Regions from separate parts of the Brachybacterium ginsengisoli genome, predicted to be linked through region 1. Evidence: riboswitches for the same ligand, from Rfam matches in the RefSeq annotation. Region 1 holds a riboswitch; the other holds the start of a gene.

Region 1 (7,546 bases):
CGGCGATGTATCGCTGTGCGGCGATCATCAGGACCACGGCCGGCAGCGAGGCGATGACGGCGGTCGCCATCACCGAGCTCCAGTCGGTGTCGTTGGTCCCGATGTAGGTGTACAGGCCCAGTGTCACCGGACGGATGCTCTGTCCGGTGGTCAGCGTGAGCGCCATGAGGAAGTCGCTCCAGGCGAACAGGAACGAGAAGATCCCGGCGGTGATGAGCGAGTTGATGCTCACCGGGAGCACGATCGACCAGAAGGCGCGGACATGCCCGCAGCCGTCGATCTGCGCGGCCTCCACGATCTCCCGGGGGAAGGATTCCATGAACGCGCGGATGATGAGGATCGAGAAGGGGATCCCGGCGGTGGCGTCGGCCAGGACCAGGCCGCCGATCGTGTTCAGCATCCCCAGCGAGTTGTACGCGGTGTACAGCGCGTTGGCGATGACGATGCCGGGGATCATCTGCGCGATCAGCACCACGAACAGCAGCGTGCTGCTCCCCCGGATCGGGAACTGCGCGAGCGCGTACGCGCACGGGGTCGCGATCACCAGCGACAGCACCGCCGCGCCGAGCGCGACGATCAGGGAGGTCACGAGGTTCTGGCCCTGATCGGCGATGGCCCGCGCGTAGCCGCTCACGTCGGGCTGCAGGGGCAGCAGCTGCATCGAGAGGCTGTTCCCGCCCGGGGCGAGCGAGGCATTGACCATCCAGTAGACGGGGAAGAGCATCATCGCCACGAGCACGATCCCGATGGTGGTTCGCAGACCACGGCGCAGCGGTGCGTTGCGGGAGAGCGCGGGACGGTGCCGTGCGGTGGCCGCGGTGCGCGGCGCGTCGAGGGTGGTGGTCATGTCCTCATCCCTTCTTCGCGGAGCGGGCGTTGGCGCGCAGGTAGACGACGGAGAAGATCAGCGCGATGACGATCAGGACGTTGCCGAGCGCGGCGCCCTGCCCGAAGTCGAACTCGATGAAGCTCATCTCGTAGCTGCGCGTGGCGATCGTCTGAGTGGCGTTCGCGGGGCCGCCGCCGGTCAGTCCCAGGATCAGGTCGAGCACCTTGATGGTGTAGATGACCCCGAGCAGCAGGACCACCGAGACCACCGGTCGCAGCAGCGGCAGCGTGATGTGCCGGAAGGCGGACCAGCCGGTGGCGCCGTCGATCTCCCCGGCCTCGTAGAGCTCCTCCGGGATCGCCTGCAGCCCGCTGTACAGGAGCACCACGTTGAAGGGGATGCCCAACCAGATGTTCACCATGACCACGGCGATCAGCGCCGTGTCCGAGCTGGTGAGCCACGGGATCGGGCTGGAGATCAGGCCCACCGCGGAGAGGAACTGGTTGAGGATGCCGCTGTCCTGCTCGAGGATCCAGCGCCAGATCGCGGCCGAGACGACCATCGGCAGCAACCAGGGAAGCAGGAGCATCGAGCGCAGGAATCCCGAGAGCGGGAAGCTCCGGCGGAAGAAGAGCGCCAGCACCATGCCGATCACGAACTGCCCCGCGATCGAGACCACCGTGAAGATGCCGGTGTTGGTCAGGGCCTTGAGGAAGATCGGGTCGGAGAGCACCGCGCGGTAGTTCGCCAGGCCCACGAACGGGGCGACTCCGGAGAAGAAGGTCGCGGAGGTGTACTCCTGGAAGCTCATCACCAGGTTCTTCACGATGGGGTACCCGAAGAAGAGCGCCAGGTAGAGGGCCGCCGGGGCGATGAAGCCGTAGCGGACCAGCGCCGAGCCGGACGTCCGGCGCCGACGTCGCGGGGCGTCGTGCCCCGTCGTCTCGGTGAGTGTGGATGCTGGAGCAGTCATGGGGCGGCGGCTCAGCCCAGCGAGTCGGCGGCGTCGCCGAAGGCGGTCTCGGGATCCGCGCCGTCGACCAGCACCTGCTGGAACGCGGTGTAGATCGCCTTGGCGGTGGTGGGCCACTCGGTGCCGAGCTTCCCCGTGCGGGACCGGGCCGTGGAGACCTGCTCGACGAAGGTCGCGAGCTCGGGATGATCGGAGGCGAAGGTCTTGGCCGCCTCCGTGTCGGCCGGGATGGTGTTGCGCGCGGTGCCCATGGTCAGCTGGTTCTCTGCGCTGACGAACGCCTGCAGCACCTCCGCCGCCTTCTTCTGCTTCTCGGTGTCGCCGGTCTGCGGGATGGTCCAGACCTCCCCGCCCAGCGGTGCGACGGAGTCGTCGCCCTCGGCGGGCACCGGGATGATGGCCACGTCCCACTCGAGATCGGGAGCATCCTCCTGCAGACCGACGATGTTCCACGGGCCGTTGACGGCCATCGCGGCCTTTCCGGCCTTGAACTGGTCGATGACATCGCCCTGTCCCCAGTTCACGACGCCCTTGGAGGCCGATCCGTCCGAGACCAGATCCGCCCAGAGCTGTGCCGCACCGGCGACCTCGGGGGTGGAGATGTCGGTCTCGTCCCCGCCGTTGGACCACATGAACGGCAGGAACTGCCACGTGCCCTCGTAGGTGGCGATCGCGGAGAAGGCGATGCCGTAGACGTCGTCATGGGTGAGCGCCTTGGCCGCGGAGGTGAGCTCGTCCCAGGTGGTGGGCGGTTCCACGCCGGCGTCGGCGAGCATCGCGGTGTTGTAGAACAGCGCGATGGTGTTGACCGTGGGGGCCAGTCCGTAGACCTTGCCCTCGAAGGTGCCGGCGTCGAGGATCTCCTTCTTGAAGCCGCTGGTGTCGATCCCGAAGTCCTCGAGGGGCACGAGGGCGCCGGAGCTCGCGATCTCCTGGAGGTCCGGGTTGTCGAGCATGAGCAGGTCCGGGAGGGTCTTCGAGGAGCTCATCTGCAGGACCTTCTGGATGAGCTGCTCGCCGGGGACCTTCTCCCGCTTGATCGTCATGCCGGCATCGGAGGCCACGGTCTCGAGGGTCTTCTGGATCACGACGTCGTCGGCCGGGGTGTTGTAGTAGTCCACCACCCGCAGGACCGACGGCTCGCCGGAGCCGGACCCGCCGCCGGACCCTCCGCAGGCCGCGAGGGAGAGCAGTCCCGGCACGGCGACGAACGCGCCGAGCGCTCGGCGGCTGGGACGGAGCGCACCGTTCACGGCGGGATCGGCGGGGCTGGCAGGGCTGCTGGAACTGGGGTGATTCGACATCATCGTCTCTTCTCTCATCGCTCTCTCGGCGCCGGATCGATTCGTATCGATATCGATGTCGGGCATCCTGCAGGGGCCTGCAGGTGGGGGCACTTCCCGGGCCGCCGCCGTCGGCGATCCCTCGTGCGAGAGCCATCATGACCGACGATCAGGCACAGCACAAGGGCCAGACGGGATCCCGGCGGGCTCACGGACGAGGCCCGCACCCCCTCATCGCCGGCGTCGCCGCTGACCGGACACGCCGCGACAAGCGGAGACGCCCGCTCACGATCGATTCGTATCACCACGCGCTCTCCGGTCCTCGCCACCGGCAGGTCCTTGGAGGCGCTCCTCCCGTCGGCGACGGCGGGGACCTCCCAGACGGTCCCGAGCGATGGTCGGTGCTAGCGTGCCGGGGTGACCGATTCGGATACCCGCTCCCCCGCTTCGCCCACCTCGCCCTCCCCGGAGGACCCCGGGAGCAGGGTCGGCTTCGACCGCGAGAAGTACATCGAGCTCCAGTCGCGCCACATCCAGCGTCGCCGCGAGGAGATCGGCGGCAAGCTGTACCTCGAGATGGGCGGGAAGCTCTTCGACGACCACCACGCCTCCCGCGTGCTGCCCGGCTTCACCCCGGACAACAAGATCGCGATGCTGCACCGGCTCAAGGACGAGCTCGAGATCCTGGTGTGCCTGAACGCGAAGGACCTCGAGCGGCAGAAGGTCCGCGCCGACCTCGGGATCCCCTACGAGGACGATGTTCTCCGGCTCATCGACGTGTTCCGCGAGCACGGCTTCCTCGTGGAGAACGTGGTGGTCACCCAGCTGGAGGACTCCAACCACGTCGCCCGTGCCTTCATCGACCGCCTCGAACGGCTGGGCCTGAAGGTCGCGCGCCACACCGTGATCCCCGGCTACCCCCAGGACACCGCCCGGATCGTGTCCGAGCAGGGCTTCGGCGCCAACGAGTACACCGAGACCACGCGCGACCTCATCGTGGTGACCGCCCCGGGGCCGGGCTCCGGCAAGCTCGCCACCTGCCTCTCGCAGATCTACCACGACCATCAGCGGGGCATCGGCGCGGGCTACGCGAAGTTCGAGACCTTCCCGATCTGGAACCTGCCGCTGGAGCATCCGGTGAACCTCGCCTACGAGTCCGCCACCGCGGACCTGGATGATGTGAACCTCATCGACCCCTTCCACCTCGCCGCCTATGGGAAGCAGGTCACCAGCTACAACCGGGACGTGGAGGTCTTCCCGCTGCTGCGCACGCTGCTCGAGAAGCTCACCGGCAGCTCGCCGTACGCCTCCCCCACCGACATGGGTGTGAACCTCGCCGGGGACTGCATCGTCGCGGACGAGGTGTGCCGCGAGGCCTCGCGGCAGGAGATCATCCGCCGCTACTACAAGGCGCTCATGCACGAGCGGATCAACGACGAGGACGACGTCGTCTCCCAACGGATCGGGATGGTCATGTCCAAGGCGGGCTGTGTGCCCCAGGACCGGGCCGTGGTCGATCCCGCCCTCGCCGTCGAGGCCCGCACCGGCGAGCCCGGCGCCGCGATCCAGCTGGCGGACGGGACCCTGATCACCGGGAAGACCTCACCGCTGCTGGGCTGCTCCGCGGCGATGCTGCTGAACGCTCTGAAGCATCTGGCCGGTCTCGACGACTCGGTGCAGCTGCTCTCCCCCTCCTCGATCGAGCCGATCCAGTCGCTGAAGACGGAGCACCTTGGCAGCCGCAATCCGCGCCTGCACACCGACGAGGTGCTGATCGCGCTGTCGGTCTCCGCCTCGACCGACGAGGGCGCCCGGCGGGCCGTGGAGCAGCTGCGCAGCCTCGCCGGCTGCGACGTGCACACCACCACGATCCTGGGCACCGTGGACGAGGACATCTTCCGCAACCTCGGGATCTCGGTCACCTCGGAGCCGCGGTTCCTGCACAAGGCGCTCTACCACAAGCGCTGATCCGCACCCCAGGGCTCAGGCCGGGACGTCGGTGGGGACCAGCACGAGATAGGCGAATCCCAGCAGGTCGCGGTGCCCTCGCAGCCAGATCGTCCGCTGCTGGTCGAGCTGCTCCCGCACTGCGCCTGCCCGCGGATGCTCCGGGTTCGCGGCCAGCCCCTGCTCGAGCGGCGCCATGTGCCCGGACTCGTAGTCCTCCCACTCCTGGCGGGTGACCGTCTGCGTGGACAGCGGGCGGAACCCCGCGGCGATCGCCGCGTCCACGAGGTCCGGCAGCAGGAGGCTCTCCTGCGCCGTCGTCCCCTCCCACAGCGCGGCGAGCTCGACGTCGCTCGGCGTGTGCTCCCAGTACTCGCAGCCCAGCAGCACGCGGCCCTGTGGCCGCACCAGCTCGCGCAGACGGCTCAGCGCCGTGGGCACATCGCCGAAGGCCTGGAACGCCCCGATGTTCACGACCAGATCGGCCTGCGGAAGGGTCTCGTCCGCCGGTCGTGCCTCCAGCTGCACCCGATCCTCGAGGCCGCGCCGTCGAGCCGACTCCCGGCCGCGCTCGATGTCCGGGCCGTGCTCGTCGATCCCGAGGCCCTGGGCGGAGGGAACGGCGTCGAGCAGGTCGAGCAGCAGCTCCGCCCAGCTGCAGCCCACGTCGAGCACATCGCTCGGCGCGGCCCGTGCGAGCCGGTCGACGAGTCGCTCGGCGCGTTCAGCGGAGAGCGGGGAGTTGTAGGTCAGCGCCGATCCGCTGCCGACGGGAGGAGGTGCATCCGGGGAGTCCATGCCGTGATGGTGCCCCGCCCGGGCGGCAGGGGCCAGGGAATTGCGGGCGCCGCCGGACGATGACGGACGCCGGATCGAGCCCTCCGCGACGGATGTTAGGGTCGGCGCCGATCCCTCGGGTGCCCGCAGCAGCGGGCTGAGATCGGACTGTCGCTGTCCGAGTACCGACCGAACCTGCCCGGGTAATGCCGGCGAAGGAAGAAGGAGAGCGCAGCGCCATGTCCGCACGCCCCGAGAACTACTCCACCCACCACCTCGACGTGCTCGAGGACCGAGAGCACGGCATCCGGGTGCCCGTCACCCGCATCGATCAGGATCCTGCGCCCGACGGCTCCGAGAACCCGCCGCTGCGGGTGTACCGCACAGCCGGTCCCGGATGCGAGCCCGAGGAGGGCCTCCCGCCGATGCGCTCGCGGTGGATCGCCGACCGTGAGGACGTGGAGACCTACCCGGGGCGGAATCGCAGCCTCGCCGACGACGGGCGCGGCGCCCTCCGTCGCGGGGAGGCCAGCGCCGAGTGGGGCGGCCGACGGCGGGATCCGCTGCGCTCCCGGGCGGGTCGGTCCGTCACCCAGATGCATTACGCCCGACGGGGAGAGATCACCCCGGAGATGCGGTTCGTCGCCCTGCGGGAGGAGTGCGACGTCGAGCTGGTGCGCAGCGAGGTGGCCGCGGGCCGGGCGATCATCCCGGTGAACGTGAACCATCCCGAGGCGGAGCCGATGATCATCGGGAAGGCGTTCCTGGTGAAGATCAACGCGAACATCGGCAACTCGGCGGTGACCTCATCGATCGCCGAGGAGGTCTCCAAGCTCGAGTGGGCCACCCGATGGGGCGCGGACACCGTGATGGACCTGTCCACCGGGGACGACATCCACACCACCCGGGAGTGGATCCTGCGCAACTCCCCCGTGCCTATCGGCACGGTGCCGATCTACCAGGCGCTCGAGAAGGTGGACGGCGATGCGAACGCTCTGACCTGGGAGATCTTCCGCGACACGGTGATCGAGCAGTGCGAGCAGGGCGTGGACTACATGACGATCCACGCCGGGGTGCTGCTGCGCCACGTGCCGCTGACCGCTGATCGCGTCACCGGGATCGTCTCCCGCGGCGGCTCGATCCTGGCGGGCTGGTGCCTCGCGCACCACCGGGAGAACTTCCTCTACGAGCACTTCGACGAGCTGTGCGAGATCTTCGCCCGCTACGACGTCTCCTTCTCGCTCGGGGACGGGCTGCGCCCGGGGTCGCTCGTCGATGCGAACGACGCCGCCCAGTTCGCGGAGCTCGACACCCTCGCGGAGCTCACCGAGCGTGCCTGGGCGCACGACGTGCAGGTGATGGTCGAGGGTCCGGGGCACATCCCGCTGCACCTGGTGCGGGAGAACGTGGAGCGCCAGCAGGAGCTGTGCCAGGGAGCGCCCTTCTACACGCTGGGCCCGCTGGTCACCGACATCGCCCCGGCGTATGACCACATCACCTCCGCGATCGGGGCCACGGAGATCGCCCGCTACGGCACGGCGATGCTCTGCTACGTCACCCCCAAGGAGCATCTGGGCCTGCCGGATCGTGATGATGTGAAGACCGGCGTGATCACCTACAAGATCGCGGCTCATGCCGCGGACGTCGCCAAGGGACATCCCGCGGCGCGCTCCCGGGACGACGCCCTGTCGAAGGCTCGCTTCGAGTTCCGGTGGCGGGACCAGTTCGGGCTGTCGC
Region 2 (7,546 bases), 720 kb from region 1:
GAGCGCCGAGGACCTCGCCGCCGCGGTGATGGGCTTCGAGACCCGCCTCGCCGCCTCCCACCTGGACGTGGTGCGCCTGCGGGACCGGGAGAAGTCCTACAACCCGATGGATGATGCGCAGCGCCGCGAGCTGGCGCCGGCCTTCCCCTGGGACGCCTACATCGAGGGCACCGGTGCGCCGGCGAAGGCCTTCGAGGTGGTCTCGATCGGCCAGCCCGAGTTCGTCACCGCCGCCGCGGAGCTGCTGGCCGGCGAGGACCTCGCCGTGCTGCGCACCTGGCTCTCCCTCCACTCCGTCGCCTCCTACGCCCCGTACGGCCCCGCCGCCCTGGTCGAGGAGGACTTCGACTTCTCCGGTCGGACCCTCTCGGGGGCAGAGGAGCTGCGCGACCGCTGGAAGCGCGGCGTCGCCTTCGTCGAGGGCGTGGTCGGCTTCGCCGTCGGCCGCGAGTACGTCTCCCGCCACTTCCCGGTCTCCCACAAGGAGCGCATGACCGAGCTGGTCGACGCACTGATGGCCGCCTACCGCACCTCCATCGAAAGCCTCGAGTGGATGACTCCCGAGACCCGTCGGAAGGCGCTCGCGAAGCTCGAGAAGTTCATCCCGAAGATCGGCTATCCCGATCAGTGGCGCGACTACGACGGGCTCGAGATCGTGCCCGGCGACCTGGTCGCCAGCGCTCGTGCCTCGCGCCGCTTCGAGGCCGCCTTCGAGTTCGCCAAGGTGGGCGGGCCGATCGACGAGACCGAATGGCACATGACCCCGCAGACGGTCAACGCCTACTACAACCCCGGCCGCAACGAGATCGTCTTCCCGGCGGCCATCCTGCAGCCGCCCTTCTTCGACGCGGAGGCCGACGACGCCGTGAACTTCGGCGGCATCGGTGCGGTCATCGGGCACGAGGTGGGCCACGGCTTCGACGACCAGGGCTCGAAGTACGACGGCGACGGCAACCTGATCTCCTGGTGGACGCCCGAGGACCGCGAGGCCTTCGACACCCGCGCCGCGCAGCTGATCACCCAGTACTCGACCCTCTCCCCCCGGGAGCTCGACGACTCCCACCGGGTCAACGGAGCCCTCACCATCGGTGAGAACATCGGCGACCTGGGCGGTCTGTCCATCGCCGTCAAGGCCTACCTGGCCAGCCACGACGAGGAGCAGGTCGCCGCCGAGATCGACGGCTTCACCGGCCTCCAGCGCGTGTTCTGGTCGTGGGCCACCGTGTGGCGCGGCCGGAACCGGGTCCAGGAGGCGATCCGTCGCCTGGCCGTGGATCCCCACGCCCCGATGGAGTTCCGCTGCAACACCGTGGTCGGCCACCTCGAGGAGTTCCACACCGCCTTCGGCGTGGTCGAGGGCGACGCGATGTACCGAGCCCCCGAGGAGCGGGTGAGCATCTGGTGAGGCCCGAGGCGCCCTTCTACGTGGGCCGCACCCGGCCCTCGGCCATCGGCTGGACCCGGATCGGGCTCACGCTGCTGGCCGGGGCCGTGCTCGCGCTGATCATGGCCCAGCGCTCCACGGCGCTCGGCGTCCTGCTGGTGGTGGCGCTCTTCGCAGCCCTCGCGCTGTGGACGTGGATGGGTCAGTGGACCCGTTTCATCGTCGACGAGCACGGGCTGACGGTGAGCCTCGGCGGCTTCCTGCCGCGCCGGGCCTGGCCGCTCGAGGACTTCCGCACCGTGCAGCTGCGCGAGCTGCCGCGGTCGACGGTGGGCGTGACCCTGGGCGGCTACGGCTGGCGGCGGGGCCGCGCGAGCACCCCGAAGCTCGCCGAGCTGACCCCGGTCGGCTCCCGCAAGGTGTTCACCCTCGATGACCTGCAACGTCCCTACAGGATGCTGGTCACCCGCGAGGGCACGATGGTCGAGATCATCGGCCGGGGGACGACGCAGTACATCCTCTCCCCCGAGGACCCGCACGCGACCGCCGACGCCGTCGACCAGGCGATCCGCGCACGACGCTGACCGGACGAGCGGACCCGGTCGCGTAGACTGGTCGATCGTCATCCACTGACAGGGGAGCACCGCAGGGTGCTGAGAGTGCGCGCAGGCGCAGACCCTCGAACCTGATCCGGCTCGCACCGGCGTAGGGAGTCGGGATTTCCGTGGGGGCACCGCCGGTGCCCTGCGCCCCTTCCACTGGGAAGGAGAAGTGATGACTCGTTTCCGTACCGTGGACCTGCTGGTCACCGTGCTGATCGGGGCGGCCTTCGGGGTCGCGTTCCTGGGCTACGGCCAGCTGTACACGCTCATCGGTCCGCTCACCGCGGCGTTCAAGCCCGCCGAGGGGCTGCTCGCAGGGATCTGGTTCCTGCCCGCGATCCTCGCCGGTCTCATCGTGCGCAGGCCGGGCGCCGCCCTGCTGGCGGAGATGATCGCCGCCGTGCTCTCGATGCTGCTGGGCAGCCAGTGGGGCTGGGGCACCGCGATCTCCGGTCTCCTGCAGGGCGGCGGCGTCGAGCTCGCCTTCCTGCTGACCCGCTACCGCCGCTACACCCTGCCGGTCGCGATCCTGGGCGGCGTGCTCGCCGCCCTGCTCGAGTGGGGCTGGGAGAGGTTCGCCTACTACCAGGAGATGAGCTGGGGCTTCTCCGGCGCGATGCTCGGGTTCTTCCTCATCTCCGGGGCGCTGCTGTGCGGCGTGCTCGGCTGGGCGGCGACCCGAGCGCTGGTCGCCACCGGGGCGGTGGACTCCCTCGCCGCCGGCCGGGAGCACGCCCGGACCGTCGCGGTCTGACCGGGAGGCCACGATCCCCGCGCCCCGCTCCTCCGTCACGACCGGTCACCAGCTGACCGGTCTGACCTGGCGACCCCTGACCCGGCGGGAGCCGACGATCGCCGGGCTCGACCTCGCGATCCCCGCCGGGCAGCGCGTGCTGCTCGCGGGCGCGAGCGGGAGCGGGAAGTCCACGGTGCTGCGTGCCCTGGCCGGCCTGCTCGATCCGGAGGACGGCGAGGGCACGGGCCTGCTCCCGCCGCCGCAGCGAACCGGCGAGCGGGGCCTGCTGCTGCAGAACCCCGCCCACGCCCTGGTCGCCGCGACCATCGCGCGGGATGCCGCCTTCGGGCCGGAGAACGCGGCCCTGGACCGACCGGAGATCCACGAGCGCGCGGCGGCGGCCCTCGCCGCGGCGCAGGTGGGTGTGGAACCCTCGCGCGCGCCGCTCGACCTCTCCGGGGGCCAGCAGCAGCGGGTGGCACTCGCGGGCGCGCTCGCCCTGGACCCGGATCTGATGCTCCTGGACGAGCCCACCAGCATGCTCGACGCCGACACCGCCGCTCTCGTTCGCGAGGCGGTCCTGAGTGCGTGCGACCGCTCGCGCTCCACCCTGGTGGTCGCCGAGCACCGCCTGGAGCCCTGGATCCCCCATGTGGACCGGCTGGTGGTGCTCGGCGCACAGGCGGAGGTGATCGCCGACGGCGACCCCCGGGCGGTGCTGCGCGAGCACGCGGCGCTGCTGCGGCAGGAGGGGGTGCTGGGCGCGGAGCCGCCGAGCACGGAGACGGCGACGGCAGGTCCCGTGCTCGCCTCGCTGCAGGGCGTGACCGTCCCGGCGCGCGGCCTGCACGAGCCGCTGGGCCTCGAGGCCCGGGCCGGCCGGATCACCGTGCTCACCGGCCCGAGCGGCGCCGGGAAGACGAGCCTGCTGCGCGCCCTTCTGGACCCGGGCGAACCCGCCACCGGCGCCGTCACCCGGCCGGAGCCCGAACAGACCGCCTTCGTCCCCCAGGATCCCGAGCACTCCTTCGTCGCCGCGACCGTGGGCGAGGAGGTCCTCGCCTCCCCCTGGGCCGCTGATCCCGGGCTCGCCGACGAGCTGCTCGAGCGGGCCGGTCTCTCCGCGCTGCGCGGCGCCCACCCGCATCGCCTCTCGGGCGGCGAGCAGCGCCGGCTGGCGATCGTCGCGGCGCTCGCGCAGTCCCCGTCGCTGCTGGTCCTGGACGAGCCGACCGTCGGCCTCGACGCCCGCCGCCGCGCCGCGGTGCTCGCGCTGCTCTCCGAGGCCGCCTCCCGCGGCTGCGCGGTCCTGGTCGCCTCCCACGATCCCGAGCTGATCGCCCGCGCCGACCACCGCACCGAGCTGCCCGCCCCGGATCCCGCCGGTCCTCCCCTGACGCCGCGCCGCCGGATCCCCGCGGACGCCCTGAACCCGCTGACCCTGTGCCTGATCGGGATCCTCGCGGCGATCGGCTCCTTCGCCGTCCAGACCTGGCAGGGCGGTCTGCTCGCGCTGGTGCCGACGGTGCTGCTGGCCCCGCTCGCGGTGCGCACCCTGCGCGGCGGGGTGCTGCGCCTGCTGCCGATCCTGCTCTCCGCCGCCGGGCTGGCCTGGACCACGGCCCTGCTCGGCGACGCGCCCGCCCTCTCCGGCGAGGCCTGGCTGGTGGGCCTCAAGGAGGCCGCGAGGATCACCGCCTTCGTCGCCCCCGGGGTGCTCGCGCTCGGCGGCGTGGCGGCGACGCCCCTCGGAGACGCGCTCGCGCAGCGGCTGCGGATGCCGGCCCGACCGGTCGCCGCCTCGGTGGTGGCGCTGGTGCGCGTGGGCCACCTGGGCCGGCAGTGGGAGATGATCCTGCGCACCCGGATCCGCCGCGGTCTGGGCACCGCCCGTTCGCCGCGGCTGCTCGCGGGGGCCACCCTCGCCCTGCTGGTGGACACCCTGCGCGGCGCCGAGCAGCAGGCCCTCGCCATGGACTCCCGCGGCTTCGCGACCGCCTCCCACCGCACCTGGGCCGAGCCCAGCCCCGTCCGTCCCGTGGACCTGTGGGGGCTCGGGATCGCCGTGCTGCTGCTGCTCTGGCCCGCTGCCGCCGAGCTGCTCGTGGGGTGAGCACGGCCTCGGCGCCTCGTATCCTGGCCGGATGAACGACACCGCTGATCCGACCGGTCCCTCCGAGGACGAGGCCGTCATCGCCCTCGCCGCCTCGATGCTGGACGCCGCCCGTCAGGGCGACGCCGCCGCCCTGCTGCCGCTGCTGGACCAGGGCGCCCCGGCGAACCTGCGCGACAGCGCCGGGAACTCCCCGCTGATGCTCGCGGCCTATCACGGCCACGCCGAGCTGGTCCGCGAGCTCGTCGCCCGCGGGGCCGACGTGGACCTCCAGAACGATCGCGGCCAGACCCCACTGGCCGGGGTCGCCTTCAAGGGCTTCACCGAGGTCGCCTCCGTGCTGCTGGAGGCCGGGGCGGATCCGGACCTCGGCGTCCCGAGCGCCCGAGAGACCGCGGGCTACTTCGAGCGGGCGGAGATCCTCGCGATGCTCGGGTCCTCTCCGGCCTGAGCGGGCCGGCGCACCATCGCGACGTGCTCGATGCCGGCCTCCCAGAACATCTCGCTGACCGTCTCGAAGCCCATCGAGGCGTACCACTGCTCGAGGTAGGCCTGGGCGTCGATGTGCACCTCCGCGGCGGGAGCGGTCTGTGCGATGTGGGCGATCGCCGCCTCCATGAGAGCGCGGCCGTGGCCGCCGCGGCGGTGGTCCGCCCGGACGGCGACCCGGCCGATCCGCGCGGTGCCGTCCTCCTCCGGCAGCACCCGCAGGTGTGCGATCGGCTCGCCGGTCAGGCCCGCCCGCTCGGCGAGCGGACCGGGGACCTCGAGCCACATCACGGTGGTGGAGGCGTCGAGCTCGCGCCCGTCGAGGTCGGCGTCGGTGGCCTTCTGCTCGAGGGTGAAGACGTCCTGGCGGAGCATCGCGAGCAGGTAGAGGGTCCGCGGATCGATGTCGGCGAGCGCGGAGCGGTGCAGTACGGGCATGCCCGTCAGATTACTGCCGCTCGCCGGGTGCTGCGTCCACCATCGCTGCGACGGCCTCGCGCCAGATCTCGCCCATGAGCGGGCCGCCGTGGCCCTCCTCCTCGACGATCCTCAGCTCGCTGCCCCGCCAGGCCCGATGCAGCTCCCAGGCGGTCAGCGCCGGACCGGAGACGTCGCGTCGGCCGTGCACCAGCACGCCCGGGATCCCGTGCAGACGGTGCATCCCGCCCAGCAGCCCGCTGCCGGGTGCGGCGCCCCAGGGCACGGCCCAGTCGGCGACGAAGCCGTCGTGGGCCCAGTAGTGGGTGACCAGGCGCACGAAGCCGCGGGCATGCTCGCTCACGGGCTCGTCGTCCGGCTGGGCGTGCGGCTGGGACGGGCCGCCCGCCCCGATCGCTATGTGCGCGTCCTCCCAGCGCATCCAGGCCCGCACCGCCAGGTCGACGAGCACGGGGTCCTCCCCCGTGACCATCCGACGGTAGGCCTCGACGAGGCGCAGCCGGTCCGGGGCGCGGTCGTGGCGGTCGAAGCGGGCGCGGGTCTCGGCGAACGCGGCGACGGCGTCCCACTCCTCGGGGTAGAGGGCGCCCACCCCCTCGGTGATCCAGTCGACCTCGCGACGGGAGGTGGAGGTGACGGCGAAGAGCACCACGCCGAGCACCCGCTCGGGATGCGCCTGGGCGTAGGCGAGGGCGAGTGTGCTGCCCCAGGAGACGCCCTGCACGATCCAGGTCCCGATCCCGAGATGCTCCCGCAGCAGCTCCAGATCCGCGACCAGGTGCGCGGTGGTCTGGGCGGCGAGGTCGACGGCCCCGGGAGGGCCGGCCGTGGGGGTCGAGCGACCGGCGCCGCGCTGGGAGAGGCCGATGATCCGGGCGCGGTCCTCCGGGGAGCTGCGCCGGTAGCCGGGGGTGAGCCGGCCGCCGGGTCCGCCGTGGAGGTACAGGGTGGGCACGCCGTCGGGGGCGCCGGACTCCTCCCAGTGGATCTCGTGGCCGTCACCGACGGCGAGCATGCCCTCGTGGCGCACGGAGGGCGGGGGCGGGAGCGTCATGCGGCCTCCTCGGTCTCTCCTGCATCGGCCGCCTCGGCCCAGGGCGCGGCGGGATGCTCACGGGTCCAGCCGGCGCGCCGGCTGCGGACGCTCTGGCAGCGGGGACACCAGAACACGGTGCGTGCGGCGAGGTCGGCGGAGCGGATCACCGTGCCGCAGAGACGGCAGGGCAGGGTCTGGCGGTGGTAGACGTAGAAGGACCGCTCGCGGGCGACGATCCCCGGGTCCTCGTCCCCGTTCTGCCGGGTGCCGCGGGAGCGCTCGACGATGCGGGCCTCGAGATCGCGGTGCTCGGGCTGGGTGGTGACGATCCGGCCGGTCCGGGCGCCGTAGGCCATGAGCGCCACCAGGTCCTCCCACATCTCCTCCAGCATCCCGGCGCTGAGGTCGCGGCCGGGCACGAGGGGGTCCAGCCGGGCGCGGAACAGCAGCTCGGCGCGGTAGATGTTCCCGATCCCCGAGACGACCTTCTGGTTCATCAGCAGGGCTCCGATCGTGGTGCGGGAGCGGCGCACGGCCTCGACGAAGCGGCGGCGCTCCCGCCCGTCGGGATCGGGCCGCAGCGGGTCCGGTCCGAGCCGGTCGATCACGGCCTGCCGCTCCTGGGCGTCGAGGATCTCGCAGGCGGTGGGTCCGGTGAGATCGGCGAGGCCGTGCTCCCCGGCGACCCGCAGGCGCACCGTCGGGCGCGGCACCAGACGACGCCAGTCCGGGCCGCCCTCGAGCTGCT

Evidence for each region. A riboswitch is a leader RNA that binds a small molecule or an ion and turns the genes downstream of it on or off. The one in region 1 is predicted to bind thiamine pyrophosphate.
Region 2: another riboswitch for thiamine pyrophosphate. It lies ahead of CFK41_RS11050 (ECF transporter S component); the one in region 1 lies ahead of thiC (phosphomethylpyrimidine synthase ThiC).

What each region holds. Positions count from the first base shown of each region.
Region 1 covers NZ_CP023564.1:1,746,795-1,754,340, reverse strand. Annotated here, with positions in the region: gene CFK41_RS07800 (carbohydrate ABC transporter permease) at 1-847, opposite strand, end outside; gene CFK41_RS07795 (carbohydrate ABC transporter permease) at 852-1,802, opposite strand; gene CFK41_RS07790 (ABC transporter substrate-binding protein) at 1,814-3,109, opposite strand; gene CFK41_RS07785 (DUF1846 domain-containing protein) at 3,503-5,053, shown strand; gene CFK41_RS07780 (SAM-dependent methyltransferase) at 5,069-5,830, opposite strand; TPP riboswitch at 5,938-6,047, shown strand; gene thiC (phosphomethylpyrimidine synthase ThiC) at 6,049-7,546, shown strand, end outside.
Region 2 covers NZ_CP023564.1:2,469,476-2,477,021, forward strand. Annotated here, with positions in the region: gene CFK41_RS11040 (M13 family metallopeptidase) at 1-1,405, shown strand, start outside; gene CFK41_RS11045 (hypothetical protein) at 1,402-1,968, shown strand; TPP riboswitch at 2,009-2,113, shown strand; gene CFK41_RS11050 (ECF transporter S component) at 2,159-2,740, shown strand; gene CFK41_RS11055 (ATP-binding cassette domain-containing protein) at 2,838-4,835, shown strand; gene CFK41_RS11060 (ankyrin repeat domain-containing protein) at 4,867-5,286, shown strand; gene CFK41_RS11065 (GNAT family N-acetyltransferase) at 5,235-5,762, opposite strand; gene CFK41_RS11070 (alpha/beta fold hydrolase) at 5,773-6,816, opposite strand; gene CFK41_RS11075 (Fpg/Nei family DNA glycosylase) at 6,813-7,546, opposite strand, start outside.